DNA from 2 places in the Lysinibacillus sp. AR18-8 genome. Region 2 is predicted to be linked to the other one. Evidence: predicted binding sites of a transcription regulator. Region 2 holds the regulator's gene; the other holds the start of a gene.
The links. Region 2 encodes LexA, which represses DNA repair genes until DNA is damaged. Its sites were predicted from a motif close to CGAACATATGTTCG; they were not measured.
Positions count from the first base shown of each region.

Region 1 (15,143 bases), on a different contig from region 2:
TTGTCATATCGAGAATATCTGCAATACTCTTATCTTTATACTTCACTTCAAGTGTTTCACGGTTATAACGTTTGCCGTGACATACTTCACATGGTACATAAACATCTGGAAGGAAATGCATTTCAATTTTAATAATGCCGTCACCACGACATGCTTCACAACGACCGCCCTTGACATTAAAGCTAAAGCGTCCTTTTTTATAGCCTCGTACCTTTGCTTCATTTGTTGCTGCGAAAACATCGCGAATATCATCAAAAACACCTGTATAAGTTGCTGGGTTTGAACGAGGTGTACGACCAATTGGCGATTGATCAATATCGATTACTTTTTCAAGCTCATCGATACCTGTCACTTCTTTATGCTCGCCAGGCTTAACCTTTGAACGATTCAGCTTCTGTGCCAAAGATTTATATAAAATTTCATTAATCAGTGTAGATTTCCCTGAACCAGACACACCTGTCACTGCTACAAATAAGCCTAATGGAACATCTACTTTAACATTGCGTAAATTATTTTCCTTGGCACCTTTAATGGAGAGCTTTCGGCCATTTGGTTGGCGTCTTTCAATTGGTAAAGGAATAAACTTTCTACCACTTAAATATTGTCCAGTTAAGGATTTTTCATTATTCATAACTTCCTTTGGTGTACCTGCTGCCACAATTTGACCGCCATGGACGCCTGCTCCAGGTCCTACATCGATGAGATAATCTGCTGCAAGCATCGTATCTTCATCATGCTCTACCACAATCAGCGTATTCCCAATGTCACGCATATTTTGTAACGTGCTTATCAGCCGATCATTATCACGCTGGTGCAAACCAATCGAAGGCTCATCTAAAATATAGAGGACTCCTGTTAATCGTGAACCAATTTGCGTAGCAAGGCGAATACGTTGTGCCTCTCCACCAGATAATGTACCTGCTGCACGACTCAATGTTAAATAGTCTAAACCAACATTCACAAGGAAGCCCAATCGTTCTTCGATTTCTCGTAAAACTAATCGAGCAATTTGCATATCCTTTTCAGTGAGGTCAAGCTCTTTGAAGAATGTGTCTGCTTCCTGAATCGAATATTGTGTAACCTCACCGATATGTTTATCTGCTACTTTCACTGCTAGCGTTTCAGGCTTTAAACGATACCCTTTACATGAAGGACAAGCCTGCTGTGCCATATATTTTTCCATCTGCTCACGAACATAATCGGATGTCGTCTCTTTAAAACGACGCTCAACATTGCGCACTACACCTTCAAATTCAATCATTTGATCTCGCACATTGCCAAACTCATTTTCATAATGGAAGTGTATCTTGTCTTTTCCAGAGCCATATAAAACCTTATCCATCTTTTCCTTTGGCAAATCCTTCACAGGCACGTCCATTGGAATATCGTAATGATCACATACAGCTTTTAGTAATTGTGGGTAGTACTGCGAACTAGTTGGCTCCCATGGTGCAATGGCATGCTCTAACAAGGAACGATCCCAATCAGGCACCACTAAATCTAAATCCACCTCTTGTGTTGAACCTAAGCCATCACAACTTGGACAAGCACCAAACGGACTATTAAATGAAAACATACGAGGCTCTAACTCACCAATAGAAAAACCACATAATGGGCAGGCATGATGCTCACTAAATAGTAACTCTTCATGTTCCATCACATCGACAAGCACACGTCCATCTGCTAGACGTAAAGCCGTTTCTAAAGAATCACTCAGACGAGCAGCAATCCCTTCCTTCATAACAACACGGTCCACTACTACTTCGATGGAATGCTTTTTATTTTTATCAAGTTCGATAGCATCATCTAAATCACGCAATTCTCCATCAATTCGTACACGAACAAACCCCTGCTTTTTTAAATCTTCTAGCAGTTTAACATGGGTACCCTTACGTCCAGAAACCATTGGTGCAAGGAGCTGCATCTTAGTTCTCTCAGAATAGGTTAATAAACGATCCACCATTTGCTCAATTGTTTGGGAAGTGATTTCTATACCATGATTTGGACAGATAGGTTTACCAATGCGGGCATAAAGTAAACGTAGGTAATCATAGATTTCCGTTACCGTACCGACAGTAGATCGTGGGTTACGACTTGTCGTTTTTTGATCAATGGAAATAGCAGGCGATAAACCTTCTATCGCATCGACATCTGGCTTATCCATTTGTCCAAGAAATTGACGGGCATAGGCGGAAAGGGACTCAACGTAACGACGCTGGCCCTCCGCATAAATTGTGTCAAATGCTAAAGAAGACTTTCCGGAGCCCGATAATCCTGTTAAAACGACTAATTGGTCACGCGGAATTGTGACATTAATATTTTTTAAATTATGAGCACGTGCACCTTGCACGACGATTTCAGTATTTTTCACAAGTCATTCACCCTTCTACCTTCAATTCAAATATTGTATCTCGTAATTCAGCCGCACGTTCAAAGTCAAGCGCTTTTGCTGCTTCCTTCATTTCGACTTCTAGAGAAGTCAAGAGCTGTTCTCTTTCCGCCTTTGTCAGCTTTTTGCCTTTCGTGGCCTTTGTTACATAGGATTCCTCTTCTTCTGCTACTTGTGTTGCGCGAATCACATCTGGGATTTTCTTAATGATCGTTTGAGGTGTTATGCCATGCTCCTCGTTATAAGCCATTTGTAACGCACGACGACGTTTCGTTTCATCAATTGCCTTTTTCATCGAGTCTGTTACATGGTCTGCATACATAATGACATGACCATTCGCGTTACGAGCAGCACGACCAATGGTTTGAATCAATGAACGCTCTGAACGTAAAAATCCTTCTTTATCAGCATCTAAAATGGCCACAAGGGACACTTCAGGAATATCAAGACCTTCACGCAATAAATTAATACCAATTAGCACATCATACGTTCCTTTGCGTAGCTCACGGATAATTTCAATACGCTCTAGTGTCTTAATTTCTGAATGTAGGTATTCTACTTTTAAGCCCATTTCCTTCAAGTAGGCCGATAAATCCTCAGACATTTTCTTCGTTAGCGTTGTCACTAAAACTCGCTCATCACGCGCAATTCGATCTTGTATTTCATCAATTAAATTATCGATTTGCCCTTCGATAGGACGTACATCAATTAATGGATCTAATAATCCAGTTGGTCGGATAATTTGCTCTACCATTTCTGGTGTATGCTCCAGTTCATAAGGACCTGGTGTGGCTGATACATAAATCGCTTGATGTACGCGGTTTTCATACTCTTCAAAACGTAATGGACGGTTATCTAGAGCAGATGGCAATCGGAAGCCATGTTCTACGAGCACTCCTTTACGTGCTTGGTCACCATTGTACATTCCTCGAACCTGTGGAAGTGTTACGTGACTTTCATCAACCACAAGTAAAAAGTCTTCGGGGAAATAATCTAACAAAGTATATGGAGTAGCACCTGCTTCACGCAATGTTAAATGACGTGAATAGTTTTCAATCCCAGAGCAAAAGCCCATTTCACGCATCATCTCTAAATCATAGCGTGTACGCTGTTCTAAACGCTGTGCCTCTAGTAATTTATCTTCTGCACGTAATAATGCAAGTCGTTCCTCTAATTCTTTTTCAATGTTTTCAATCGCTTTACGCATTTTCTCTTCTCGTGTAACGAAGTGAGATGCAGGGAAAATAGCAACATGCTCTCGATCCGATAAAATCTCTCCCGTTAGTGCATCTACCTCACGAATGCGATCGATTTCATCCCCAAAAAATTCCACACGAATACAATGCTCATCACGAGAGGCTGGGAAGATTTCCACTACATCTCCACGTACCCGAAATGTTCCGCGAGTAAAACTAACATCATTTCGCTCATACTGAACGTCTACAAGCTTGCGCAGTAGCTGATTACGTTCAATTTCCATACCCGTACGAATGGAAACAACCATTTCTCGATATTCTTCGGGAGAACCTAAACCATAGATACAGGACACAGATGCAATAATAATGACATCCTCACGCTCAAACAATGCAGAAGTAGCAGAGTGACGCAGCTTATCAATTTCATCGTTAATGCTAGAGTCTTTTTCTATATAGGTATCTGTCTGCGGTACATAAGCTTCTGGTTGGTAGTAATCATAGTAGCTGACAAAATATTCAACGGCGTTATTTGGGAAGAACTCTTTAAATTCACTATACAACTGGCCAGCTAGTGTTTTATTGTGTGCCATAATTAGTGTTGGTTTTTTGACTTGCTGGATGACATTCGAAATGGTAAACGTCTTACCTGTTCCAGTAGCACCAAGCAATGTTTGATGACGTTTGCCTGCTTTCACACCCTCCACTAATTCCGCAATGGCCTGTGGCTGATCCCCGTTAGGCTGATATGGCGCTTGTAAATCAAATGTTTGCACTCATGTCCCCGTCCTTTCTTCCAATTTGTACATATATTTTAGCATAGCAATATTAAAATTTCGAACATTTAACGAACGAATGTTTGTAAAATTTTTTTTCATCTCTAAAATTTTTATTACATAACAATACAGTCAATTTAACTTGTTACTCTTATAATAGCCGTTTTATTAGGTTTTCAAGCTTCATCGATGGATGGGATTTCCTGTTTTGCTTTATGTGCAGCTCACACTCTCTCAGGAGCCGGGGTCTGTACTTTTAGAGCGTCTCTCCTTCTTTTATGAGCAGGGTCACTTTCCTTTGGAGCGACTCTCACTTTTTAATAAACAGCGTCTCAAACTTTTTAAATGACTTTCCCCATTCTATAAGCAAGATCACTTCTTCTAACCAAAACATACAATCTTCACATCCTCTGCAACTATTTTCAAAAGCAAAAAAATCCCACTCTCCAATAGATATGGAGAGCGGGTTCGTCAATATGATTCATCTTCTGTTTGGTGTAAGGAAGTTAGTTCGGATGCGTATTGATAAAATGCGTTTTCATCTTTTTCATCGAGTGCTCTATCTATCAGAACCATGAGCTGCTCTTGCCGATGCATACGCTGGATACGATTTAAAAATAAATCTAAATAAATCTCGTTTAATAATTTCTCTGCCTCATCAACTTTTTTCGACTGACCAACGGCTTTCAGAAAATCTGTATACGAATAATATTTATCCAACGATCTCACCTCGATCCTTTTCTAAATTATATGAAAATTGAATTTAAAAAGCAATGCTTACGATTCGAAAATATCTTGGATTAGCTATTAATCAATTGATATTTAGAGCAAATTCTCTAGGCATTTCGTGCTTTTCTGAACGATTTTCAACTATTTCATTTAATTTAAGAAAGTCATATTCTGTTTTACACTACCGTTATCACTAGAAAAAAGGAGGCACTCCCTATATGACAACTAACTTTGTAAACGGCTACTTAATTTCATTCAATACTTATTTGCTGCAACCTATTCAGCATGACTCCAAAGTCTTCACGCATGTGATTGATAAGCATAATGAGCTGATTGTTACACGCAAACCGATGCATGTCCTTCGAAAATCCTGTCTCTCATTAGGATCAACTTATGAAGCCGCAAAACAATCGGCTAAACGTTTTTTCGGCAATCAACACAAGCTACCAATCGTCGTGGCCTTTGATTATGGTTATCCCTGTATTTTTCTGCCAACTTATTCACCCAGCTCCATTCACAATATATGGATAGGGCTTCATGCAATTATTAATATTACACCTAGTGAATTGGGGTGTATTGTAACGTTAAAAAATGATAAACAAATCGAAATACCTATTCGTTATGCTTCCATTAGTAAACAATTTCTTAACGCATCTATGCTGTATAAATATTACATGAATGAACGAAAACAGCTGAGCCAAGATGCACCCTATCATCCACCCTTTTAACAAAAATTCCCCAAGAGCATCTCACTCTTGGGGAATCTGGGTATTAATTTATTTTTGAACGTAAATAGGCATTAATAAATGGATCTAAGTCGCCATCCATCACAGCACCCACATTACCTGTTTCTTCATTTGTACGATGATCTTTCACCATCGAGTATGGGTGGAAGACATACGAACGAATTTGGGAGCCCCAGCCTATTTCTTTTTGCTCACCGCGTATTTCATCTAATTGTGCCTGCTGTTTATCAAGTTCTAATTGATATAGCTTCCCTTTTAACATCGTCATCGCTTTTTCACGGTTTTTAATCTGGGAGCGCTCAGCTTGACATTGTACGATCGTACCAGTAGGAATATGCGTAATACGGACTGCAGAATCTGTCGTATTAATATGCTGACCACCTGCACCTGTTGCACGATACGTATCAATTTTTAAATCCTCTGTACGAATATCGATTTCTATATTGTCGTCAAACTCTGGCATAACATCACAGGAAACGAAGGACGTATGACGGCGGCCAGACGAATCAAATGGAGAAATACGTACTAGACGATGCACACCCTTTTCCGCTTGTAAATAACCGAAAGCATTGTGACCTTTAATCGACAATGTTACAGATTTAATCCCAGCTTCATCTCCTGGTAGATAGTCCACTGTTTCCACTTTAAATCCACGCTTCTCAGCCCATCGTGTATACATACGTAATAGCATTGAACCCCAGTCCTGTGACTCCGTACCACCAGCACCAGGATGCAGCTCTAAAATGGCATTGTTTTGATCGTATGGGCCACTTAGCAGTAATTGAAGCTCAAAATCAGCCATCTTTTGTTGGAATTCTGCTAGTTCTTTGCCTAGTTCTTCTTGTAATTCTTCGTCTGGTTCTTCACGCAAAAGTTCCAGTGTCATATCTAAATTTTCATGTGTTTCCACTAAATCTTTATATTCATTGACAATAGCTTTTAAGCCATTTCCTTCATTGATAATCACCTGAGCACCTTGCTGATCATCCCAAAAGCCTGGCTCTAGCATCATTTCATCTAGCTCCTGAATACGTGCCTCTTTGTTCTCTAAGTCAAAGAGACCCCCTAAAGTCCGCCAATTTTTTGGCTGTAGTGTCTAACACATTGCGTACATCTGCTAATTCAATCATCGTTAAATCCTCCGAACATTAGTCATGGAGCTAACACTTTAATCATAAAGCTCCGTATCTTTTTATTATAACGTTTTTAGAAACGAAAACATACTATCTAGCAGATGTTTTGTGGAATTAAGTCAACTATCCTGCGTCTCGTCCTCAAACATATTCTTGGCAAGACGTTGAAATACTTTCACACGGTCATACTGAACAAGTAAATATTTTGTTCGTTTCTCTAGTCTATATTTTAATAAAAAAGCTCTTTGAATCCGAGACTCTAGCGCGTTGACACTGACATCCACAATAAATTCCTTGCCATTCATAAAAGTAACCTTGGTCCTCTTTTTATCCACAGCGACATAGTCATCTATATGATGAACAGCGAACCAGATACAGTCAGGATGTAAAGGAGACCTACTAGGGAACCATAAAATATTACAACGTTCGTGCACGACGATAGGATTTTTATTAAGCTTGCCTAGGATCATTTTCGAACCATCGAACGCTCCTCTTAAACTAGAACCAAAATAACGCAGATTAAAGTCCAATAATTTCGTTGGTGGTAACGTAGATATATACTCATTATTTTTCTCATACACCTGCGTACATAAATTTCCAAAGGAATCATACACAGGCATATACATCATTGTTTCACTATTCATAATATCTTTTTTATGCATCTATAGTCCCCCTTTATACATTTTATGTTGCTTCCAGTCAAAATAAAAAGGAATATACAATTATGCGTACATTCCCGCTATTTTCAATGAGTAAGATTGCTTGAAAATTCCGATCCTCCTTAAGACTTAGTATCACCATCAAAAATTCAGGATAATAATAGGATAAATGACTTGTACTATATACCTATTATTACAGCTATTGTATACCCATATTTTTCAATTGTCTATAAATTCTGACTTTTTATACTAAAATTTCTTCATTTTTGAGAAATTTAAAAAGAAAAAATCATTTTAACACGTAGTTAAAATGATTTTTTCACCTAGATATTATTGAGCTGTGCCATGACAGTTTTTAAATTTCTTGCCGCTACCACATGGACATAAATCATTACGGCCAATGTTTTCAGCTTTACGTACTGGTTGCTTTTTCGGCGCAGAGCCACCTTCTTCTTTTGGATTAACAGCCTGCCCCTTTGCCACCTCTTCACGCTCCAGATTATTGCGGATTTCTGCTTTCATCGCATATTTCGCAACATCCTCGCGAATAGAGGCTACCATATCCTCAAACATCGCAAAGCCTTCTTGTTGATATTCACGAAGTGGATCGTTTTGACCATAAGCACGCAGATGGATACCTTGACGTAGTTGATCCATTGCATCAATATGATCAATCCATTTTGTATCGATTGATCGTAATAAAATAACCTTTTCAAACTCACGCATACGCTCTGGTGTCAGTTCTGCCTCTTTTTCATCATAACGAACATGAACAGCATCAGAGATTAGCTGATTAATATCTTCAGCAGACTTGCCTTGGAAATCAGATACTTTAAGTTGACCTTCCTCTAAAAGATTAGCCGCTACAAAGTCTTCAATAGCCTTTAGGTTCCAATCCTTCTGTTCACCTTGAGTATACAGGCTAACAACATTATCAATTGTTTCTTGAATCATAGACTCAACAAGTACACGCATATTTTCTGTTTCTAGTACATCATAACGCTCTTTATAAATAATCTCACGCTGCTGACGTAGTACATCGTCATATTGTAATAAGCGTTTACGCGCATCAAAGTTATTACCCTCGACACGTTTCTGCGCTGATTCTACAGCTCTCGACACAACTTTAGATTGCAATGGCTGAGAATCATCCATACCTAAGCGCATCATCATCGACTTCATATTATCAGAGCCAAAACGACGCATTAAATCATCCTCTAAGGATAGGTAGAATTGTGTAACCCCAGGATTCCCTTGACGACCAGAACGTCCACGAAGCTGATTATCAATACGACGTGATTCATGTCGCTCTGTACCGATTACCGCTAAACCGCCAATTTCGAGTACTCCTTCGCCAGGTTTAATATCTGTACCTCGTCCAGCCATGTTAGTTGCAATTGTCACTGCACCCTTTGTACCAGCGTTCGCAATGATTTCAGCTTCACGTTCATGATTTTTCGCATTTAATACATTATGAGGAATTTTATGTTTATCCAATAGTTTAGAAATAATCTCAGACGTTTCAATAGCAACTGTACCAACAAGAACAGGTTGACCAGCTCTATGACGCTCTGCGATATCAGCAGCAACTGCTTTATATTTCCCTTCCATCGTTGCAAAAATCAAGTCAGCACGATCATCACGAGCAATCGGTTTATTCGTCGGAATAGCTACAACATTCATATTGTAAATATTACGGAATTCCTCTTCCTCTGTTTTCGCTGTACCTGTCATCCCTGCAAGCTTTTGATACATACGGAAGTAGTTTTGGAAGGTAATTGTCGCCATAGTCATCGATTCATTTTGAATCTCAACGCCTTCTTTAGCTTCAATTGCTTGGTGTAAGCCATCAGAATAACGACGACCCTTCATCAAACGACCAGTAAAGCCATCAACGATCACAATTTCGCCATCCTGCACAACATAATCGACATCGTTATGCATACTTACATGCGCCTTTAATGATTGATTGATCGCATGATTTAAACGAACATGTGTCAAATCAAATAGATTATCGATGCCAAATGCTTTTTCTGCCTTTTCCACACCTGCATCTGTTAACGTAACACCTTTTGTGGATTCTTCATACGTATAATCCGTTTCCGCATTTAACATACGCACAAACGCATTAGACTGTTTATAAAGCTGTGCTGATTTCCCAGCTTGACCCGAAATAATTAATGGCGTACGAGCTTCATCAATTAAGATCGAGTCCACCTCATCAATGACAGCATAGTGCAATGGACGTTGTACACGTTCCTCTTTGTAAAGCACCATGTTATCACGTAAGTAGTCAAATCCTAGCTCATTGTTTGTACTATACGTAATATCTGCCTCATAAGCAGTACGTTTTTCATCTTTTGAAAGGCTATTTAAATTAAGCCCAACAGATAAGCCTAAGAAATTATAAAGTTGTCCCATTTCAGCAGCATCACGACTCGCTAGGTATTCGTTGACTGTTACAACATGTACACCTTTACCAGTGATGGCATTTAAATAAACAGCCATTGTCGCTGTTAAAGTTTTACCTTCCCCGGTTTTCATCTCCGCAATATTCCCCTCATCAAGAGCGGCTGCCCCCATGATTTGAACGCGGAATGGGTACATCTCTAATACACGTTTTGCCGCTTCTCGACAAACAGCAAACGCTTCGGCACGAATCGACTCTAAATGCTCACCCTCAGCATAGCGCTTTTTAAATTCATCTGTTTTCGCTTGTAGTTGATCATCTGAAAGCTGTTCCATTTGAGAAGCGAAACGCTCAACTTGGTCAGCGATTTTTTCTAATTTTTTTAGCTCACGTTTATTGAAATCAAATAATTTATTTAATAGGTTTGCCATGAATGTTTTTCACTTCCTATATAGATTCAACTTTCATTTTACCATTGTGTAACAGTTTCATGCAAACTGTCACCCCGGCTACATATGATTGTCATACCAAAAAAAGGCCCTCGCCATCGCGAGAGCCTTCGTCATCATGAAGTTTTAAGTTGTTTCAATTAAGCCATATTTTCCATCTTTACGTTTATATACAATATTTGTGCCGTTCGATTCAGCATCTGTAAAGACATAGAAATCATGTCCAAGCATATTCATTTGTAGAACTGCCTCTTCTTGATCCATAGGTTTTAAATCAAATTGCTTTGTACGAACAATTGAGTATTCTTCTTCCTCTGACACAGCATCAGCGGCTGCTTGAGTAGTAGCAAAATAAAGGCCTGCACCTTCACGCTCGCGGAATTTACGGTTTACTTTTGTTTTATGCTTGCGGATCTGACGCTCTAATTTATCAACAATTAGATCAACAGCAGCATACATATCATTATGACGCTCTTCAGCACGAAGAGTTAGATTCTTCATTGGAATAGTAACTTCCACTTTAGTTTGTTTGTCATTGTAAACCTTTAAATTGACATTAGCGTTGGCATTAACATCTTCGTTAAAATAGCGTTCAACTTTATCGATTTTGTTCTCAACATACTCTCGAATAGCTGGAGTTACCTCAATATTTTCACCACGAATGTTAAAGTTTAACATGTAAACTCCTCCTTTATAACTGCTATACTATCTATTTCTACACAAGTGTGTGAAATTCCTCTAAAATCATTCTTTTTTTTACAAAAATTTTTATAAATTATTATTTTGTTTTTTCGCTTCTGCTGCTTCCTTTTTTCGTCGAAGCTTTAGTTCTTCAACAATCAAATCTTCCACAGGTCCTTGATTATTGAAATAGATGCCGTATTGCTTGCCGCTCCCAAATGGACGACTCCAAATCACTTCTCCATAAGCGCGAACTTCTTGTGTATCAAGCACAAAATAGATATCTAATGGAGGAGGGTTTATACCTAAATCCACTTCCGTAAACATCTTTAATCCACGTGGGCTTATATCCAACAAGTCAGCCATAGCCGTTTGTCCATGATTGACCTTCCCATTCTCATAAATAGCAAAAGTTATTTGAATAGGCTCCTTAAATTTAAATCGGAAACCTTCTTGACGCTTAAAGATCATATTCCCACCCCAGTACTCTTTTAAACATGTTTATTGCTTTGATTATGCCATGATGCCCAACTAACAGCCACAGGGAATAAGTAACATATTTTACCGTTGAATAGCCTAATTTATGACTATTTCATGATCATAACGGTTTAACAAAAAAGAGACCATCTCTTTCGATGATCTCTAATTGTGTCTAAATTTGTCCGCTGTTTCCCTGACCAAATTGCTGTTGTCGATTAATGCGAATTACTTCCTTCCACGTATCGCGAAATTCCGTCACAAATCCTTCCACTTCCTCAATAATGGCTACATCATTTTGAATGTTGGCTTCTACTAAACGATGATTCATATATTCATAAAGAGGTAGCATTTGTTTCGAAATCTCAATATCCATATTGAGTGTAGACATCAGTTCACTAATAATCGCCTGAGCTTTTTGAATGTTTGTATTTTTCTCTTGAATATTTTTATCTTGGATAGCTTGTTTCGCCTTATGCAAGAATTTTAAGCATCCATTATAAAGCATTAATGTCAATTCGCCAGGTGAAGCTGTAGTCACACTATTTTGTTTATACGCGTTTTGTGCTGTTAAATTTGCTGCCAATAAAGGACAACTCCTTTGAAAGGTTACTTATTTACTAGTTTAAACCATTTTCCGAAGAAAAGCTATTTACGTCTCAACGTAATTTTGTCTGGTTTTTGAATTGTAAGATCACAATTCACTCCTTTTAAAATCCATGACATCTGCCAAAGCATTATCTACATCAGCTAGCAACTACTGCCACGATGAATGAAGATAAACGATTAATTTTTTTTGTCATAATACATGCCATCCATCACACGAACATTCGAGTAAGGATTGAAATATTGCTCTTCACTTTTTTTCGTTTTTTGTAGGTTTGCCATGTCTTGTTTAACTGCGCTCATTACGGCAGCCAATCGTTCTTTAATGCCACTATCTAGTTCAAACAACGTACGATGAATGCGATTTTGTTCATCGAATTGAAATCCATCTTTCATTAACCCATCAACAATCAATCCACGTTTGTCCAACATGCTATTGATTGTGTCGATATATTCATCACGATCTTCACCTTTAGGAATTTCACCCAAATGCTTAAATAAACTAGCTGACGCCTGTAATAGTTGATCTATTGGCTGCATATTATTCCCCTACCTTTATTAAAAGCCCCCACCTTGCATGAACATACCTGATTGCTGATTTGCTTTATTAATGGCTTGTTCCATGGCTGTGAATTGTCTCCAATAACGTGCTTCTATATCTACTAGTTTAGCTTGTAATTTAGAAATACGATCATCAGATTGTATAATTAATTTACCTAAACTATAAGTTTGATCTGTTTTTCCTTCCTTACCAGCCTTCTTCTCAATACTTTTTGTTAAAGCAGCTATTTCATCTCTTAGACGTTTCGTAATACCCCGTGAATCTTGAGTTACTTTTCTACCTTTTTCATCAGTTATAGTAGTTAGGCTACCTTGATTAGTAAACATTTGAATAACTTGATCAGGATCTTTTTCCAATGCAGCATCAAGTTTCTTGTCATCTATTACTAGCTTTCCACCATCTGATAGTATCTTAGATGTTGTAATCCCAATTTCAGCTAAAGAATCAATTGTATCATCACCCAATCCTTTGACAGACGATACGAATTGCGAGCGCATCTTCGCTAAACCATCGCGAATTAAAGAATCGCTACGTAATAAACCGCTTTTAGCTTTTTCATCCCACAACTTTTGCTCGCTTTCAGACATATCTTCACGTTGTTCTTTTGTCAATGGTGGATAATCACGATATTTCTTCTCTTTTAATAGACCATTCAGCGTATCGAGCATTTCATTATAAGTTTTTACAAACTCTTGAATACTATCTTTTATGCTTTTAGTATCAGTAGTAGAGGTTAAATTAACTGGAGCTACAGTAGGAGAAGTATCACCTGCTGTGCTACTCTCTGCAGCCTTTGCATTATCATAAGATTTTTGAGCCTCCGCAATACGTTTCAGACCAGACTGAACATCATTTTCTGCTGTTTTATATGCTGCTAGATTGTCATTATTAGTTTTCTCAACTACACTAAATTGTTTAAAATCTTCTAAGGATCCACTTAAATCCGCTAAACGGGCTAAATCAACTCTATCCATCTTTTCGAATTTATTCTTAATAGCATCATCTTTTCCTGCTAAAATTTGATCTATTTCACTATTATCCTTACCTTTGATTTCAGATAAAAATGTTATATCGTCTGCAGACAGGTTACTCAAAAAAGTCTTATCTAAAGATTTATAGGAGTTTTCAAAATCTATTTGATGTGCTCGGTCGAGTAATGCCCCTCCATCTGTACTTTGTAAAGATTTTAAGTCATCTGCAGATAGTCTTAATAGTTTTGCCTTTTGTTCATCTGTTAAGCTTGAATTGTTAATCGATGTTTTAATACTGTCTGCATCTGTATAATCGATGCTCAAAGATTGTAAATCATTCAAATCAGTAGAATTTAGGAGAGCAACCTTTCCTACATCTGAAAACTTATCAAATTTCCCTTGTTGATCTACTGTTAAATTATTTTTCCCAAAAATACGCTCGTGCTCTATTTTATACGTATCATTATAATAAGTATTGTATTCTCCAAGCTTTTTATCTCTATCAGCTTCTAAAATTGGCTGTGCATCTTTCGCATTATTCAATTCTATAAGTGTTGCTGCTACACGATCAGCTGCTCCTGCTTTAGCATTGAATGTTGACTTAAGTGATACCTCATAGCCAGAAATCGTAATTGTATTTGATGAACGCTCCATCGAAATACCATTAACTTTTAGAATCGCATTTTTACCAGATATAAGAGTTGCGTTATCCATCCCTAATGCATCAAATAGTTCTTTTCCTTGTCCAAAGACAATCTCCCCGCTACCACTTTTTACACTACCTGTATTATTTGCAGTTAATGAAAGTTGTCCATTTTCAAATAATGCAGTAACACCGGCATTACTCTGATTGATTTTTTTTACTAAATCATTAATTGTATCTTTAGAAGGATCGAAGGTAATTGTACTTGCCTTTTCTGCTAAATTACCGTTCTTATCGATTGATTTTATCTCTATTGACTTAACAGATTCCCCCACCAAAGCTGATAATTTCGTTGTACCTGTATAACCTTTTTGCTCACCAATCATCTGAGTTGAAGTTGCTAATTGTGAAACACTTTCAATATTGAGAGAACCAGTCGCTGTATTTGTAGCTTTAACAGTTGCTAGGTTTTCATTAGAAGATGTAGCGGTTTTTTTCATCATTTGACTCTGTAACCACATCTTTTCCTCTAAAAATTTATTAAGTTTCTGTGTAGCTACATTCACATTTCGATACGCGTCACGTTGCCATTCTAATGTTTGTTTTCTTTGAAATGCTTTATTCAATGGCATTCTTTCTGCTTGCATCAATTTCTCTACTAGACTATCAATATCCATCCCTGATGCTAATCCACCAATCCTTGAAACCATTTTTTATCC
Region 1 covers NZ_MDGU01000003.1:71,101-86,243, forward strand. Annotated here, with positions in the region: gene uvrA (excinuclease ABC subunit UvrA) at 1-2,371, opposite strand, end outside; gene uvrB (excinuclease ABC subunit UvrB) at 2,379-4,358, opposite strand; gene BFM98_RS01115 (IDEAL domain-containing protein) at 4,830-5,078, opposite strand; gene BFM98_RS01120 (competence protein ComK) at 5,306-5,815, shown strand; one part of gene prfB (peptide chain release factor 2) at 5,859-6,887, opposite strand; one part of gene prfB (peptide chain release factor 2) at 6,889-6,963, opposite strand; gene BFM98_RS01130 (competence protein ComK) at 7,086-7,628, opposite strand; gene secA (preprotein translocase subunit SecA) at 7,956-10,466, opposite strand; gene hpf (ribosome hibernation-promoting factor, HPF/YfiA family) at 10,611-11,162, opposite strand; gene BFM98_RS01145 (PilZ domain-containing protein) at 11,253-11,636, opposite strand; gene fliS (flagellar export chaperone FliS) at 11,818-12,228, opposite strand; gene fliT (flagellar protein FliT) at 12,429-12,788, opposite strand; gene fliD (flagellar filament capping protein FliD) at 12,807-15,134, opposite strand.
Region 1: a site for LexA is predicted at 4,431-4,444, ahead of uvrB (excinuclease ABC subunit UvrB). Genes of this name have one in related genera too.

Region 2 (15,143 bases):
AGAGATTACGAAACTGGTAGGGATGCTGTTAGATGTTTCATTAGAACCCGAAGCTGCCGATATTCGTGCGCTTTGTAATATACGCTTATTAGAGCACATGTCCTTATTAATGCCTAATAAAACATATTTAATTGCAGAATGGTCGATTAATGAACTCTCTATCAGTATTTTTTCCAATGGCCAAGTGGAGTTTTTGCGCTATCAAACCATTGAAGTAGATATGACGCAATGGCTGGGGAAGAAAGAGAATGAGTTTAGCTATCAATTTATTTATAATGGCGAATCAGAGAATTATCAAATGGTCGTAATGGATCAGGTTCTAGAGATTGATCGGATGATGAATTTCTTTAAGTTTTCTTTACATAAAGGTGAAAAAACAGTGGATGAAATTATCATGCTTGGCGATAACCCACTATTGAAATCAATTGGGAACTTACTCGCTTCTAATTTAGAACCACCACTAAGGGTTGTCGATGGGAAAAAAATTGAGAAATCGTTTCCGCGCTTTAAGCGAGAATTTTCAACGTTGCTTGGCTTAGCTTTGAAGGAGGTTCGTTAATGGTTCCAGATATAAACCTCTTACCACAACTTGAAAAAAGAACAACCTCTCCCAAGCTTTTTTATAGCTTGGTGATTGTCATTGTGGGACTTATTGTAGCGTATTTACTTTTTTTATTTTTTACATCCAAAAGTGAATTGTCACGATTGACTGCAGAGGAACAGGCATTAACAACACAGCTTGATCAATTGCAGCAAGAGCTAGACGCACGACAAAATGTCGATCAGGGTTCGTTGGAAGAGTCAGTAACTTTTATACAAAGCGTTTCTTATCCTGTAACACCGTTAATTGATGAAACAAAAACTTTATTACCAACTCAATCCTATTTACGTAGCTATGTTTTCGGAGAGAACTCGGTGAATATTGAAGTGGATTTTGAAACGATGACAGATATATCGAAATATGTGGAGCGACTTTTAATGAGTAGCTATTTTACAGATGCTCAAATTAACACTGTCTCAAACTTTGAAATAGAGCTAGGTGAACAAAGGGTGTTAACACCCCAACAAAAATTTAAAGAAGTACCGCGGTATTCAGTGTCCATTACAGCGACAATCGATTTTATGTATTTAGCTGGAGGACGACGCTCATGAATAAATTAACGAGTAGTAAAAATTCATCTATGATCTTGTTACTGGCGCTGATAGCTGCTATTTTATTTGCGCTGTATTATTATTTGCTTTCACCAAAATTGGATGAAGTGAATGAAAAAGAGAGGAATGTATTGCAGGTGCAGCAAGAATTAGCTAGTGTCAAAGAACAACTAGCACAATTAGACAAAGAGCAGGGACAGCCTACTATCAATATATTAGCCTTAAGACAAAAGCTACCTGTAACAAGAGCCGTTGAAAAGATTATTCTTGATTTAGCTGAGATTGAAGAGGTGACAGGAACTCGTGTACTGTCTTTAACGGTTCAAGGTGAGGACGGCACTGTGACACCTTCAGATGTATCGAATGATCTTAATATGTTGGAGCAGGCTGAAGCAGAGGTCAATGGTGATCAGGAGAACAAGGAGACTACTACACCGATTGCATCTCTTTCGAAGGACTCTTTACCAACTAATTTAAAGCTTGTTACTTTTATATTAGAGGTGGGTGCGCTTGATTTTAATTCTCTTGAAAGCTTTTTACAGGAGGTTGAACAATTAGAGCGTGTCATGAAAACCGATAAGATTGAATTTAAATTGCCTGGAGAGCAGGCACAGCTTGAGAAAGATGCAGATCTTACGTTAAAGGCAACAGTGCAAGTGACGACGTTCTATTACGAAGAACAACAATAACTTTATTGATAGGCGCACCATACTTCATTTGTATGGGCGCCTATTGGTTTAGGAGGACATAAAATTGGAAATGGCTTATACGATCTTTATTTTTTTATTTGGACTTGTCTTTGGCTCTTTTTATAATGTAGTTGGCTTACGTGTACCACAGAAGGAGTCGATTGTACATCCTCCTTCACATTGTCCAAAATGTCAGAGACGACTGACGGCGCTTGATTTAGTACCAGTTTTGTCTTATGTATTTTTAGGAGGAAAATGTCGGGGTTGTGGCAATAAAATTTCTTGGGTTTACCCAGTCATAGAATTAATGACAGGTGTATTATTTGCCTTTGCTTATTGGCAGCTAGGCTGGGGCATAGAATTGATAGTAGCACTCTTTTTTATCTCTTTATTAATTATTATCGTTGTATCAGATTTAGCCTATATGCTAATTCCAGATAAGGTGTTAGTATTCTTTTTACCTTTGCTAGCTATTGGACGAGTGCTGTCACCATTAACACCGTGGTGGGACTCTCTTGTGGGTGCTGTGGTTGGTTTTGGCATATTATATATCATTGCTGTGCTATCAAACGGTGGCATGGGTGGAGGCGATATTAAATTATTCTTTTTAATTGGTCTCGTTCTGGGTACGATTGATACACTGTTAACGCTATTTTTAGCTGCAGTTATTGGTATGATTGTCGGGATTACCATGTTATCGAAAAACAAACAGGGGAGAAAAACACCCATTCCGTTTGGGCCATCTATTGCATTGGCCGCAGTTATTGTTTATTTCTATGGCGATGTATTAATTAATTGGTATCTAGGCTTTTGGTAATTGTGCAATTTTCAAGAATGTGGAGGGAAGCAAGTGAAACCGATTATTGGTATTACAGCCTTTGTAGAGGATGATTTATCCTCTCGATTAAATGTTGCTTACAGCAAAAGTATCATTGAAGCAGGTGGAATTCCACTGATTATTCCAATTGGAGTAGAAGAAGAGGCAGCCCAGATTTTAGCCCTCACAGACGGTTTATTATTATCTGGTGGTCATGATGTGCATCCATTTCTATTCGGGGCTGAGCCTTCATTAAAGCTTGGAAAAATTCATCCAGCGCGAGATACGATTGAGTTAGCATTGATTGAAGCCGCATTCCAACGTAAGATGCCTATTTTCGGGATCTGTCGAGGAATTCAAATACTAAATGTTGCATTAGGTGGTACCTTATATCAGGATATTGATAGTGATCACTTTAGTACCAAGTTACTCCAACATATGCAGCAATCAGGTCGAGCTGTAGCTACCCATACTGTACAGGTTATTGCTGACAATCTATTAGCGACTATCGTTGAACAAGAGAAAATAGCAGTGAATTCATTTCATCATCAAGCGGTGAATGTTTTAGCAGAAAAATTAAAAGTAGCGGCAAAATCTAACGACGGTATTATCGAAGCGGTAGTTCATGAGGAGATGCCATTTTGCTTAGCTGTTCAGTGGCATCCTGAGGAACTAGCCATAGCAGGAGATGAGAGTGCTCAAAAGCTATTTTCAGCCTTTATTGAAGCGAGCATAAAATTTAAGAAGGAAGCTTAGAAGAGGCATTGTACAAAGAATCCAATCGTATGTGGATTCTTTTTTTGCGTAAAAAAGAGGATACATGCTCTTAGAAGGAACATAATCCTCAAAATCTGCTTTAATCGTTAATGTACACGTCTATAAAGACCTACAACTTGTCCTAAAATAGAAACTTGATCGACAATAATTGGTTCCATAGAAGAATTTTCAGGCTGTAAACGGAAATGGTTTTTCTCTTTAAAGAAACGTTTTACAGTTGCTTCATCCTCAGCTGTCATAGCTACAACAATATCCCCATTATTAGCTGTTGCCTTTTGTTTTACAATGACTAAATCTCCATCTAAAATCCCAGCTTCAATCATTGATTCCCCCATGATTTCTAGCATGAACAATTGATCTTCACTTGTGCCATACGTATCGGGTAATGGGAAGTATTCTTCAATATTTTCAATTGCTGTAATTGGAGAACCAGCTGTAACCTTCCCGACAAGTGGGACATGGATCACCTGTTGTTTTTGAATGGATTCTTCAGGCTCTAAAATTTCAATTGCACGTGGCTTTGTTGGATCTCGACGAATAAAGCCTTTTTGTTCTAATCGAGCTAAATGTCCATGAACAGTTGAACTGGAAGCAAGTCCAACTGCTTCACCAATTTCACGTACTGATGGCGGATATCCTTTAGCTCGTACCTCTTCCTTAATGAAAGCTAAAATGTCCTCTTGTCTTTTCGAAACTTTTTTCATGAGTGCTCACCTCTTTTTTCTAAAATCATTCTTCTTATTTGATAGTATAACAGAATGCGAACATGTATGCAAACATAGGTTCGAAAAGTGTTTGACAAAAACGTTTGTTCGCTTTATTATGGGAACATACATTCCGAACAAACATTCTTGAAAAGGGGTAATGATTATGACATGGTTGAAGAAAAACACACATATCTCAATTTTAATAGGAGCTTGTTTATTATTTGCAGCATACCTTTACATTACTGATCCAGGAAAAGTTAGTTACGCAGAAATTCAAATCGAACATGGGGATAGCTTGTGGTCGTTAGCCGAGCAATATCGTGGTAAAATGAGTACTGATGATTGGATAAAGCTTGTAAAAACTGAAAATGAACTAGCAGATATTAAAATTGTAGCGGGAAAATCTCTAGTTATTCCTGTAGTGAGTGATCAAGCCAGTCCCATCAATACTATCGAAATTGCGAGAAATGAACAATGATAAATAATCAACTATCGGCTGTTGTCTATTGTCGCGTAAGTACTGAAAAAGAAACACAAAGCTCCTCATTAGAGCGCCAGCAGGAAGAGTTGCTGCGCTATGCTAAAGAGCAAGGCTATGCGGTGAAGGGCGTGTTTAAAGATCAACATAGTGGCTATGATGTAGAACGTGAAGGCTTGCTAGAAATGCTTGATTTTATAAAAGATAAGAACATTAATGCTCTTTTTGTCCAAGATGAAACTCGTTTAGGACGAGGCAATGCAAGGATGGCTGTATTACATTTATTACAAAAGTCAGCAACTGATGTTTTTTCTATGCGTGATGCAGGCCCAGTCCAATTAAATGAAATGGATACGATGCTGCTTGAGATTTTAGCGATTGTAGAGGAATATCAACGTAGAATCCATAATGCTAAAATTCGACGAGGTATGCGACGTGCTGTAGAAAACGGTTATCGTCCAGAAAATAATTTATCGAATCGAGGTAATCCGCAGGGGCAGGAGCGAAAAGATCTACCTGTAGACGAAATTGTGAAGCTACGCAAACGTGGATTTACCTTTGAAGAAATTTCTATAACGCTTAGAGGGTTAGGCTTTGAGGTAAGTAAGGCGACTGTACATCGTCGTTTCCAAGAACACCAAGAAAGATTAGCAGGAAAATAATATTCCTGCTAATTTTTTTTGTAAAAACTACTGAAGGGAAGATAAGCTTTCGATGATAACATGATTTGGCAGTTGGAAAGGGTGCTCTTTATTTATTCGGTCATAAAACATGATGCCATTTAAATGATCGATTTCATGCTGTACAACGATGGCCCCGTAGCCCTGTAACTGTACAATGATTTCATGTCCATCGATGTCGTAAGCTTTGACTTTAATTCTCTCATATCTCGGTACAAAACCAGGGACAGGTCGATTTACAGATAGACAGCCTTCTCCTTCCGGTAGATAAATCATATTAAGGGAATGACTCATTATTTTAGGGTTAATCAGCATCATTTCTTGGTCATCAAAGAGTACAACAAACATTCGTTTATCTACGCCAATTTGATTAGCAGAGAGTCCACTTCCAGGGCGAAGCTTATATTTTTTTGCTAGCGTTTGATTTTGGCTATTTTTCAGATATTGCAGCATGGCTAGGAGGGTATTTCGGTCCTCATTTGTCACTGGTATCGACACTTCTTGAGTTTGTTTTCTTAAAATTGCCGAGTGTTCTTTCACAAAATCCTTCATTGTAATCATATAATCCGGGTGAAATTTAGTCATAGATAAACACCTCATCAATACGGCTATTGAGAACCTTAGCAATCTTAAAAGCTAATTCTAGGGTCGGATCATATTTATCATTTTCAATACTATTAATGGTCTGTCTCACAACTCCACACTCTTTTGCAAGAGCAGCTTGTGTTATGCCTAATTTTTTTCTTAAAATTTTGATGATGTTCTTCAGAAAGATCCCTCCATTTTGTCCAAAGTATTAGACATATATCGTAAGATAAGAATTAAAAAATGTCCAACTAATTGGACATTTGGGTTTTAAATCATCACTTAATACCAATTTTCATCAAAATTTAGCTTTAACGCATGCCCGAAACAAATACCGAAAGGAATAAAACCTCTTCCTCTTGCTGTAATGATATTTCCATCTTGTACCACTAGTTCATCTGAATAGTTATGAAGTTCAAAGCACCCTAACTGCTCCATGCCATCTAAAGGTAGTCCTACTGTATATTTTTTGTTCTTTAAGACCCCTGCTTTTGCTAATAGGTAAGGGGAGCTAGAAATACTTGCAATCATTCCTCCTTTTGCAGATAGAAGACGAATGAAGTCTAGTAAGCTCTCTTCAAGTTGTAATGTAGAAATATCCATACAGCCTGGTAATAGTAGACTATCAATATCGTCAAGCTCTACCTCATTCACGGATAAATCAGCTATACAATTTAAACCAGATTCTCCTCTGATAGGTTTGGTATTCGATCCAAGTGTGATGATGGGTTTACCGCCTTGCATTAATATGGACAAAGCAACACTCAATTCATATTCACTAAATTGTGGGTATAATAACACCGCAGTTTTCTTCATTTCATACACCTCTTACCTTTTGAGTGTTCCATTCTTCCTCTAAAATAGCGTAATAGTATTCATCCCACCAAGTCTCTCCATGAGGAATGCATTTTTTGAAAAATCCTTCTTGGCGCATTCCGATTTTTTCCATGACTCGGTAAGAAGCGATATTTTCTGGCTGGCATGTGGCAATAATTCGATGAAGTTTCATTTTATTAAAGCCGTGATCTAATAGGGCCAGAGCAGCTTCAGAAGCATAGCCATGATTATGATAGGCAGGATTCATAACCCATCCAATTTCATAAGTATGGTCGCCAAAGTATTTGTGGAAAACAAGATGACCAATGACTCGCTGTTGTTCACGTAAAACAATGGCGAAATGTTTTGCTTGCTCGTTGCTATTCTCTGTTACGAAATTTTGAACCTGATCTTCATTCAACACACCCTCTGGCATATAGTGCATGACCGTTTTATCGGACATATAGCTATAAACAGCCTGCCAATCTTGGGCTTCAAATGTTCGAATAAGTAGTCTAGGTGTTGTGATGTTCATGATAGCTCCTCCTATTATCTATCAAATTTTTCCTTTTATTATTAGTTATACACCTCTAACTTCTGGAAGTCATGTAAATAATGGCTAAGAAGTGTTTTTAAGGGTTGGTATAACTGCATTTTAAGGGAAACCATGCTATACTTTGCATACTGAGGTCATTAAGCTAGGTACTGAAAGGTGTGTAACCATGTTATCAAAGGAAAAAATTAACCGAATTAATGAATTATCTGCTAAAGCGAAAAGCGGACAATTAACAGAGGAAGAAGCAAAGGAGCGCACAGCGCTTCGCAAGGAGTATTTAGATACGTTTAGAGCAACGATGCGAGATACGATTGAAAACGTTAAAGTGGTCGATGCAGAAGGAAATGATGTAACTCCTGAGAAGGTAAAACAAGCACAAAAAAATAAATTTCTAAATTAATGTGACACAATTCAATAAAGTATGTATGAAAACGCAAATAGTATAACAAAAAGCATTGTTTTCTAAAGCAATGTTGACTAAACTGTAAAAGAACAATATATAGGACGAGAAAGGATGTCACAATATAATGACTCAACACGCGGATCTTTTAGCAATTAATGCTATCCGAACTTTGTCAATCGATGCTATTGAAAAAGCAAATTCTGGTCACCCAGGTTTACCAATGGGAGCAGCGCCAATGGCTTATACGCTTTGGACAAAACAATTACGCCATAATCCAGCAAATCCAAAATGGTTTAACCGTGATCGTTTTGTACTATCAGCAGGTCATGGCTCAATGCTTTTATACAGCTTACTTCACCTTGGAGGCTATGGTTTACCAATGGAAGAAATTCAAAACTTCCGCCAATGGGATTCATTAACACCAGGACATCCTGAATATGGTCATACAGTAGGGGTAGAGGCAACAACTGGTCCTCTTGGGCAAGGAATCGCTATGACTGTTGGTATGGCAATGGCTGAGCGCCATTTAGCGGCTACTTACAATAAACCAGGTCATGACATTGTTGACCACTACACATTTGCGTTATGTGGCGATGGTGACTTAATGGAAGGCGTAGCAGCAGAGGCGATTTCATTAGCTGGTCACTTAAAACTTGAAAAATTAATCGTGCTTTACGATTCTAATGATATTTCTTTAGATGGTGACTTAGAAAAGTCATTTTCAGAAAACGTTCAAAAACGCTTTGAATCTTATGGTTGGAATTATTTAAAAGTGGCAGATGGTACAGATGTAGATGCTATTAATGCAGCCATTGAAGAAGCCAAAAAATCTACTGGCAAGCCAACATTAATTGAAGTGAAAACAGTGATTGGTTTTGGTTCTCCAAATAAATCTGGTAAAGCAGATTCTCACGGTGCACCACTTGGTACAGATGAAGTTGTCTTAACGAAAGCTGCCTATGAGTGGGCACATGAACCATTCCAAATTCCTGCAGAAGTTTACGATACATTTAATGCGGCTGCTGAAGTACAAGGCGCACAACCAGAGGAAGCTTGGAATGCAAAATTTGCTGCATACAAAGAAGAATTCCCAGCGTTAGCAGCTCAATTCGAGAAAGCGATGAATGGTGAATTACCAGAAGACTTTGCTTCTGAGTTACCTGTATATGAAGCTGGTAAATCTGTAGCAACTCGTTCTTCTTCAGGCGATGCAATTAATGCTATTGCGAAGAAAACACCTTCATTCTTTGGTGGTTCAGCTGACCTTGCTGGCTCCAATAAAACAACGATGAAGGGTGCAGGAGATTTCTCAGCAGACGACTATGCTGGACGTAACATCTGGTTCGGTGTTCGTGAATTTGCAATGGGTGCTGCTATGAACGGAATGGCTCTTCACGGTGGTTTAAATGTATTCGGTGGTACATTCTTCGTATTCTCTGATTACGTTCGTCCTGCAATTCGTCTATCTGCATTAATGGGTCTTCCTGTAACATATGTATTCACACATGATTCGATTGCAGTAGGGGAAGATGGTCCAACACATGAACCAATCGAACACCTTGCATCATTACGTGCAATGCCAAACCTATCTGTTATTCGCCCTGCGGATGCAAATGAATCAGCAGTTGCGTGGGAGCTTGCAGTAGCAGCAGAAAAAACACCAACTGTTCTTGTATTATCTCGTCAAAACTTACCTGTTCTTGACGCTTCTATTGAAACAGTACGTGAGGGCGTAGCAAAGGGTGCTTACACAGTGTCTCCAGCTGCAAAAGAAGTGGCAGATGCTATTTTAATTGCAACAGGCTCTGAGGTTTCGCTTGCTGTCGAAGCACAAAAAGCATTAAAAGCAGACGGTATAGATGTAGCAGTTGTTTCTATGCCATCTATGGATCGCTTCGAAAAACAAGACGCAGCTTACAAAGAATCTGTTCTACCAAAAGCTGTTACAAAACGTCTTGCAATTGAAATGGGGGCATCATTCGGTTGGCATAAATATACTGGCTTTGAAGGCGATGTTCTAGCAATTGATAAGTTCGGTGCATCTGCTCCGGGTGAATTAGTAATGGAAAAATACGGCTTCACTGTTGAAAACGTAGTAGCAAAAGTGAAAGCACTATAATTTACAACAAATACCACAATACTCAGCGATTTAAACATCAACTGAGTGTTGTGGTACTTTTTTTAGCAGCAAACACAGTATGTGAAAACTCCATAAAAAGGGTGAGCGAATGAAGAACTATAAAGTTGTGTTATTTGACCTAGATGGAACATTATCTGATCCCAAAATAGGAATCACTAAATCAGTGCAACATGCTTTACAGAAGGCGGGCGTCATGGTGAATGATTTGGACGAACTGGAACCATTCATTGGACCACCATTACAAGTATCTTTTCAAGAAATTTATGGATTCAATGATACACAAATAACGCAAGCAATTAGAGATTACCGAGAACGATTTACGGAAAGGGGAATGTTTGAAAATAAACTATATGAAGATATTCCAGCTTTGTTAGCTCATTTAAAGCAACAAGGATATATACTAACTATTGCCACCTCAAAACCAACTGTCTTTGCGGAACAAATCATAAAGTATTTTCAGCTAGAGTCCTATTTCGATCTTGTCGTAGGAAGTCACTTAGATGGTTCACGTTCTGCCAAAGGTGAGATTATTGCAGAGGTACTTCAACAACTTGATTCCTATCCAAAAGAGCAATTTATTATGATTGGGGATCGAAAATATGATTTGATAGGGGCTCGTGAAAATCAAATCGATGCCATCGGTGTGACATATGGTTTTGGGTCGCTAGAAGAATTAAAAAATGAAGAGCCTACATATATTGCGGACCATGTAAATGATCTCCTAAAATACCTCTAAAAACACGAAAAACTGCATGTCAGCATGCAGTTTTTTTATGTAGGATTATTTAGCAAGTCCGTTTTGGAAGGCGTAGACGACGGCTTGAGTACGATCTTGAACTTCTAGCTTTGCTAAAATATTACTAACATGTGTTTTTACCGTTTTCAAGGCAATATATAGCTCATCAGCGATTTCCTGATTGGCTTTACCCTGGGCCATTAGCAATAATACTTCCATTTCACGTTCAGTCAATTGTTCGTATAGTGGCGTACTATTGCCGTGGCGCATGCGGTGCATCATTTTGGAAGTGACCTCTGGCTCTAATACCGTTTCGCCACCCATCGTTTTTCGAATAGCATCTGCAATTTGTTTGGCATTAGATGTTTTTAAAATATAGCTTACCGCGCCAGCCTCTAAGGCAGGATATACTTTATCATCATCTAAAAAACTAGTCACCATCATGATTTTGGCCTCAGGCCATGCTGCTAATATTTCCACTGTTGCCTCTGCTCCTGTCATAACAGGCATCACATTATCCATTAAAATAATATCAGGCCTTAGCGCTAGGGCACGTTCCACAGCCTCTTTACCGTTCTCAGCCTCACCTACAACCGTAATATCTGGCTGTGCTGAAAGATAGGCTGACACACCAATCCGTACCATTTCATGATCATCCACTATGAGCACTTGTATCATCGACATTGACCTCCTCCTTTTGTAAAGGAATTTTAACCTCTACAATTGTTCCTTCACCAGGCACTGATACAATTTTATAGGTGCAGCCAATTTCAACTGCTCGTTCAGCTATATTTTGTAAACCGTATGATGTGGATTTATCTTCCTCCACATCAAAGCCTAAACCATTATCTTGAATTCGTAAAATAGCTAAGTCGTCTCGTGCCACAAGAAGTAATTCCACCTCACTTGCTTTGGCATGACGCAGCGTATTGGAAAGTGCCTCCTGTGCAATACGAAATAAATGATCTTCCTCTGCTTTAGTTAAGGCCATTTCTTCTAATTCATATTCTATATGGAAATAAACTTTTTGCTGAAGTTCAATAATCAATTCCTCTAAGCCTTGTGCCAATGTTTTATTGTGTAAAGCTACAGGCCGTAAGTGTAGCAGTAATGCACGCATTTCTAGCTGTGCCTGCTGAACGATTTTCTCCACCTGTTTTAAGCTAGTAGCATGTTCGTCATTTTCAGTTAATGCAGATAGTAACATAGAGGCAGCAAATAGTTGCTGTGACACAGAATCATGGAGTTCTCTAGCTAGTCGTTGGCGTTCAGCAATAATACGCTCCTGAATAATTTTATCATTGGCCTCAGCCCGTTCATTGGACAAACGCTGTAAACTTTTACGTTGCGTATCAATTAATTCACTCGTTTGGACAAGTGCCTTTTTTAACGATTTCGGAAGAGCTTGTTTTTTAGGAAAAACAAAATCAGGCTCGATCAGTTGTTTCACTATTCGTGTTGCCTGCGCTTCTCGTGCCCTTGCAGTCATACTGATCCAGCTGGCAAACAGGAAGCTAAGTATAAACAGGCTAACTATGATGATGCCACCTAGAGGGATATTATCGTAATTCTGCTGCCATAAGGGCTCCCATGTTTTTTCATCAGGATTGCCCCATAGTGCAACAAGAAGACCGAAAACAGCACTCATTAAAATGAAAAATAATGTAAATAATCTTGAGATAAAGGCAATCATTTTCGTAGCACCTCCAAATCTCCAAGCCAGGTTGCGACATGAATAATCAGTACACGTTTAGCATCCTCAGGGTTGCCGTCTGAGAAAGTAATACTTTCATTTACTATACGTTGCGGCCCTACATGTAAGCAGGAGAGCTCACCAAATAACGTCGTATACTGTAAACGGAATGGAATTTCATAAGGAATATAAATTTGAACTTTACCAATACCTTGTCGAATTGTAATAAGACTAGTGCCAGCTGGTAAAATCGTTTGCGTTGTATCGATGGTAATATCTCCAGCGAGGCGCTGAATTTGTACATCTTGCCATTTATAAGCTTCTATAGGCGCTGGCATTGTACCAATTAAGTCATTTTTAATCGCAGGGAGTTTTTCAAAAAGCTCTGCACCAACTACTTTTGGCTCGTTTTCTCTTTGCAAGTATTGATAGAGCATATATAAGAGCATGATGACGATAAATAAACGTAAGCTCCACATCGTGAACAAAGCAATGGCAATAAAGAAAATTCCTGTCCATTTAAAAAATCGAACTTTTTTGGAAAAACTTAAATAAAGAAGTACAGCCCCAATCAATAAACAGAAGGCGCCACCATTATTAAATATAGTTAGCTCCACAAAGACGAGTAAAAAGAAGCAAAGTACCCAAAATGTGAGCTTATTTGTTGTGAAATTTTGCATGAGGGTCACCCTTCCTTCTACTAATAGTATAAGAGAGGGAATGGGACCCTCTATTCTTAAACGTGAAAGAATGCGCCTTTTAATGTTGGCGCATTGCTTTCATTATACCATGTTATTTATTTTCAATTAGCAGTGGTGAGCTTTCTTCTACTGCTTTTTTTTCTAATTCTGCCAGTCTTGCCTCAAAAGTTGTAAGCTCATGGTCTTTATCGATTTGATAAGCTAATTTATCGATATATGCTTCTAAATCTTCAAAGTTTGTTTTATTATTTTTGGCGATCATTCCATCCATTTGATGATGGGCGCGAGTTACATTTTCTTTCCCCATCAGCTGTAATTGACGTACTTTCATATCTTTAATTTTATGCTTCATTGTTTCAAATTTACGCTCGAGCTCGAAGTATTCACGAGTACTTGCTTCAATGCTAGCTTGTAATGTAAGGTTACGAGCTGAATAAGCTGTTACTTCATCCGTAGCGAAATCAATTAAGTCCTGCTCTCCGCTAGATTTTGCTAATGCTAATTGAGATTCACGTTTCGCTAGTAAATCAGCGTTTTCTTTATATTCTTGCTCTAGCTTTTCTTTTAATTGCCCTTGTCGCTCTAATAATTTGCCTGTTTGTTCTGTTTGCTTTTCTGCTTCACGAATGTATTGATTTAACATCGCAATCGGATTTTTTTGTTCCTTCTTATCAAATAATTGGTGTAAGTCTGCCTCTACTGTATATCTAAAACGTTGAAATAAGTTCATTTAAAATCGCTCCTTTTATTTTGTTAAATTTGACCATTCTTTTTCAAAGTTTGTAAACGGATCTTCTTCTTTTTTTCCTTCAATTGTAGAGATTTTTACATCTTCGCCATTCCATTTTTTATAGATAACATAGATAATGGCGATTGCAGCAAGTCCTACCATTGCTGGAATGTTAGACACTGCTGATAGGACACCGATTAAACCAACTGTAAACCAGAAAATTTTACCGAAAGATGACTTACTAGCAATGTAGAAGTGCATGCCCAGTGCTACAAATAATCCAGAGAATAATAACCCCGCCAGTGGTCCAATTAACGCTAGTGCAACACATGCTGCAATGACGCCTCCAGTTAATAAAAGAAATTTTTTCATTTGTTTTAGCTCCTTTCGTTTGTACCTTAATGTTACCTATTTACAAGATTGTCTAAAACGGACTCGAAATTGATTTTGAACTAGGTCTTGAGGCTGAGATCCATCTAAGCAGCCAAAATAGAAGGTTTTTAGCTGTGTTTAATAAGACTTTTTCTTGTTTTTGGAAAAATATTAATTATTTTTGGTTGAAAATACCATTTGTCATAAAGTCATTTATAGACCCGAAACTAGAATTTTTTCGACAAAAATAGAAGAGAGATCCCTCCTTCGTTTGACAAATAAACAAGATTGAATGAGCTATACTTATGAAAAAGAAACTGAGCGAAGGAGGATTTCTGGTGAGAACCTATTCGATATATAAGATAAAAGAAGAGCATTTAACGTTTATTTTTGGCAGAGAGCGTAAGTTGTTAGAGATGATGCAAGGTTGTGAAGATGCCAATGAGAAATCCTTAAAAGAGCTTGCATATATCTGTGAATCCGTTCGTTTTGAGGAGATTGCAGCCATGTTAGAGCATCAACTTGATTCCAAATATGCACACCTAGAAAGAGCTCGTAATGCTTTGTTTTTAGAACATCCGATCAAAGGTAAAATGGCTATTTATTTAGTAGATCGTAAAATTTGTGTTTACTGTGAAGGTTCGCGAATGCTAGATTTAGATTTATTTCAAATGCTTGCTAAAATGAGTGAACGTTTTATTGCTTTTAATAAACAGGATAATGAGTGTGGGTGGTTAAAGCCGATGAAGTATACAATGCACTAGGAAAATTCACTACAATATATAGTAACACGCTATTATTTGGTGTATAATGGAGCGTGGAGAGTTTTTCTCGGTATATTGTAGTGGAGGAGGTTGGTTGTATGCCTACATGGGGCTGGATTATTATCGTAATTATCGCATTAGCAGCGGGCGCAGCACTTGGTTTCTATTTCGCTCGTCAAGCTATGATGAAATATTTGAAAGAAAACCCACCTATTAATGAGCAAATGATTCGTATGATGATGGCGCAAATGGGTCGTACGCCGTCTGAAAAGCAAGTACGTCAAATGATGGCGCAAATGAATAAATTCCAGAAGTAATTTGGAATGTTCCGAGCAACTAGTTCAAGC
Region 2 covers NZ_MDGU01000005.1:105,373-120,515, forward strand. Annotated here, with positions in the region: gene pilM (type IV pilus biogenesis protein PilM) at 1-559, shown strand, start outside; gene BFM98_RS04020 (PilN domain-containing protein) at 559-1,152, shown strand; gene BFM98_RS04025 (hypothetical protein) at 1,149-1,841, shown strand; gene BFM98_RS04030 (prepilin peptidase) at 1,906-2,658, shown strand; gene BFM98_RS04035 (gamma-glutamyl-gamma-aminobutyrate hydrolase family protein) at 2,692-3,414, shown strand; gene lexA (transcriptional repressor LexA) at 3,522-4,139, opposite strand; gene yneA (cell division suppressor protein YneA) at 4,306-4,620, shown strand; gene BFM98_RS04050 (YneB family resolvase-like protein) at 4,617-5,282, shown strand; gene def (peptide deformylase) at 5,310-5,885, opposite strand; gene BFM98_RS04060 (helix-turn-helix transcriptional regulator) at 5,878-6,069, opposite strand; gene BFM98_RS04065 (DJ-1/PfpI family protein) at 6,168-6,701, opposite strand; gene BFM98_RS04070 (GNAT family N-acetyltransferase) at 6,703-7,236, opposite strand; gene BFM98_RS04075 (DUF896 domain-containing protein) at 7,424-7,657, shown strand; gene tkt (transketolase) at 7,785-9,779, shown strand; gene BFM98_RS04085 (HAD family hydrolase) at 9,889-10,536, shown strand; gene BFM98_RS04090 (response regulator transcription factor) at 10,582-11,214, opposite strand; gene BFM98_RS04095 (sensor histidine kinase) at 11,189-12,229, opposite strand; gene liaF (cell wall-active antibiotics response protein LiaF) at 12,226-12,909, opposite strand; gene BFM98_RS04105 (PspA/IM30 family protein) at 13,022-13,660, opposite strand; gene BFM98_RS04110 (lmo0954 family membrane protein) at 13,676-14,032, opposite strand; gene sirA (sporulation inhibitor of replication protein SirA) at 14,371-14,796, shown strand; gene BFM98_RS04120 (YneF family protein) at 14,895-15,113, shown strand.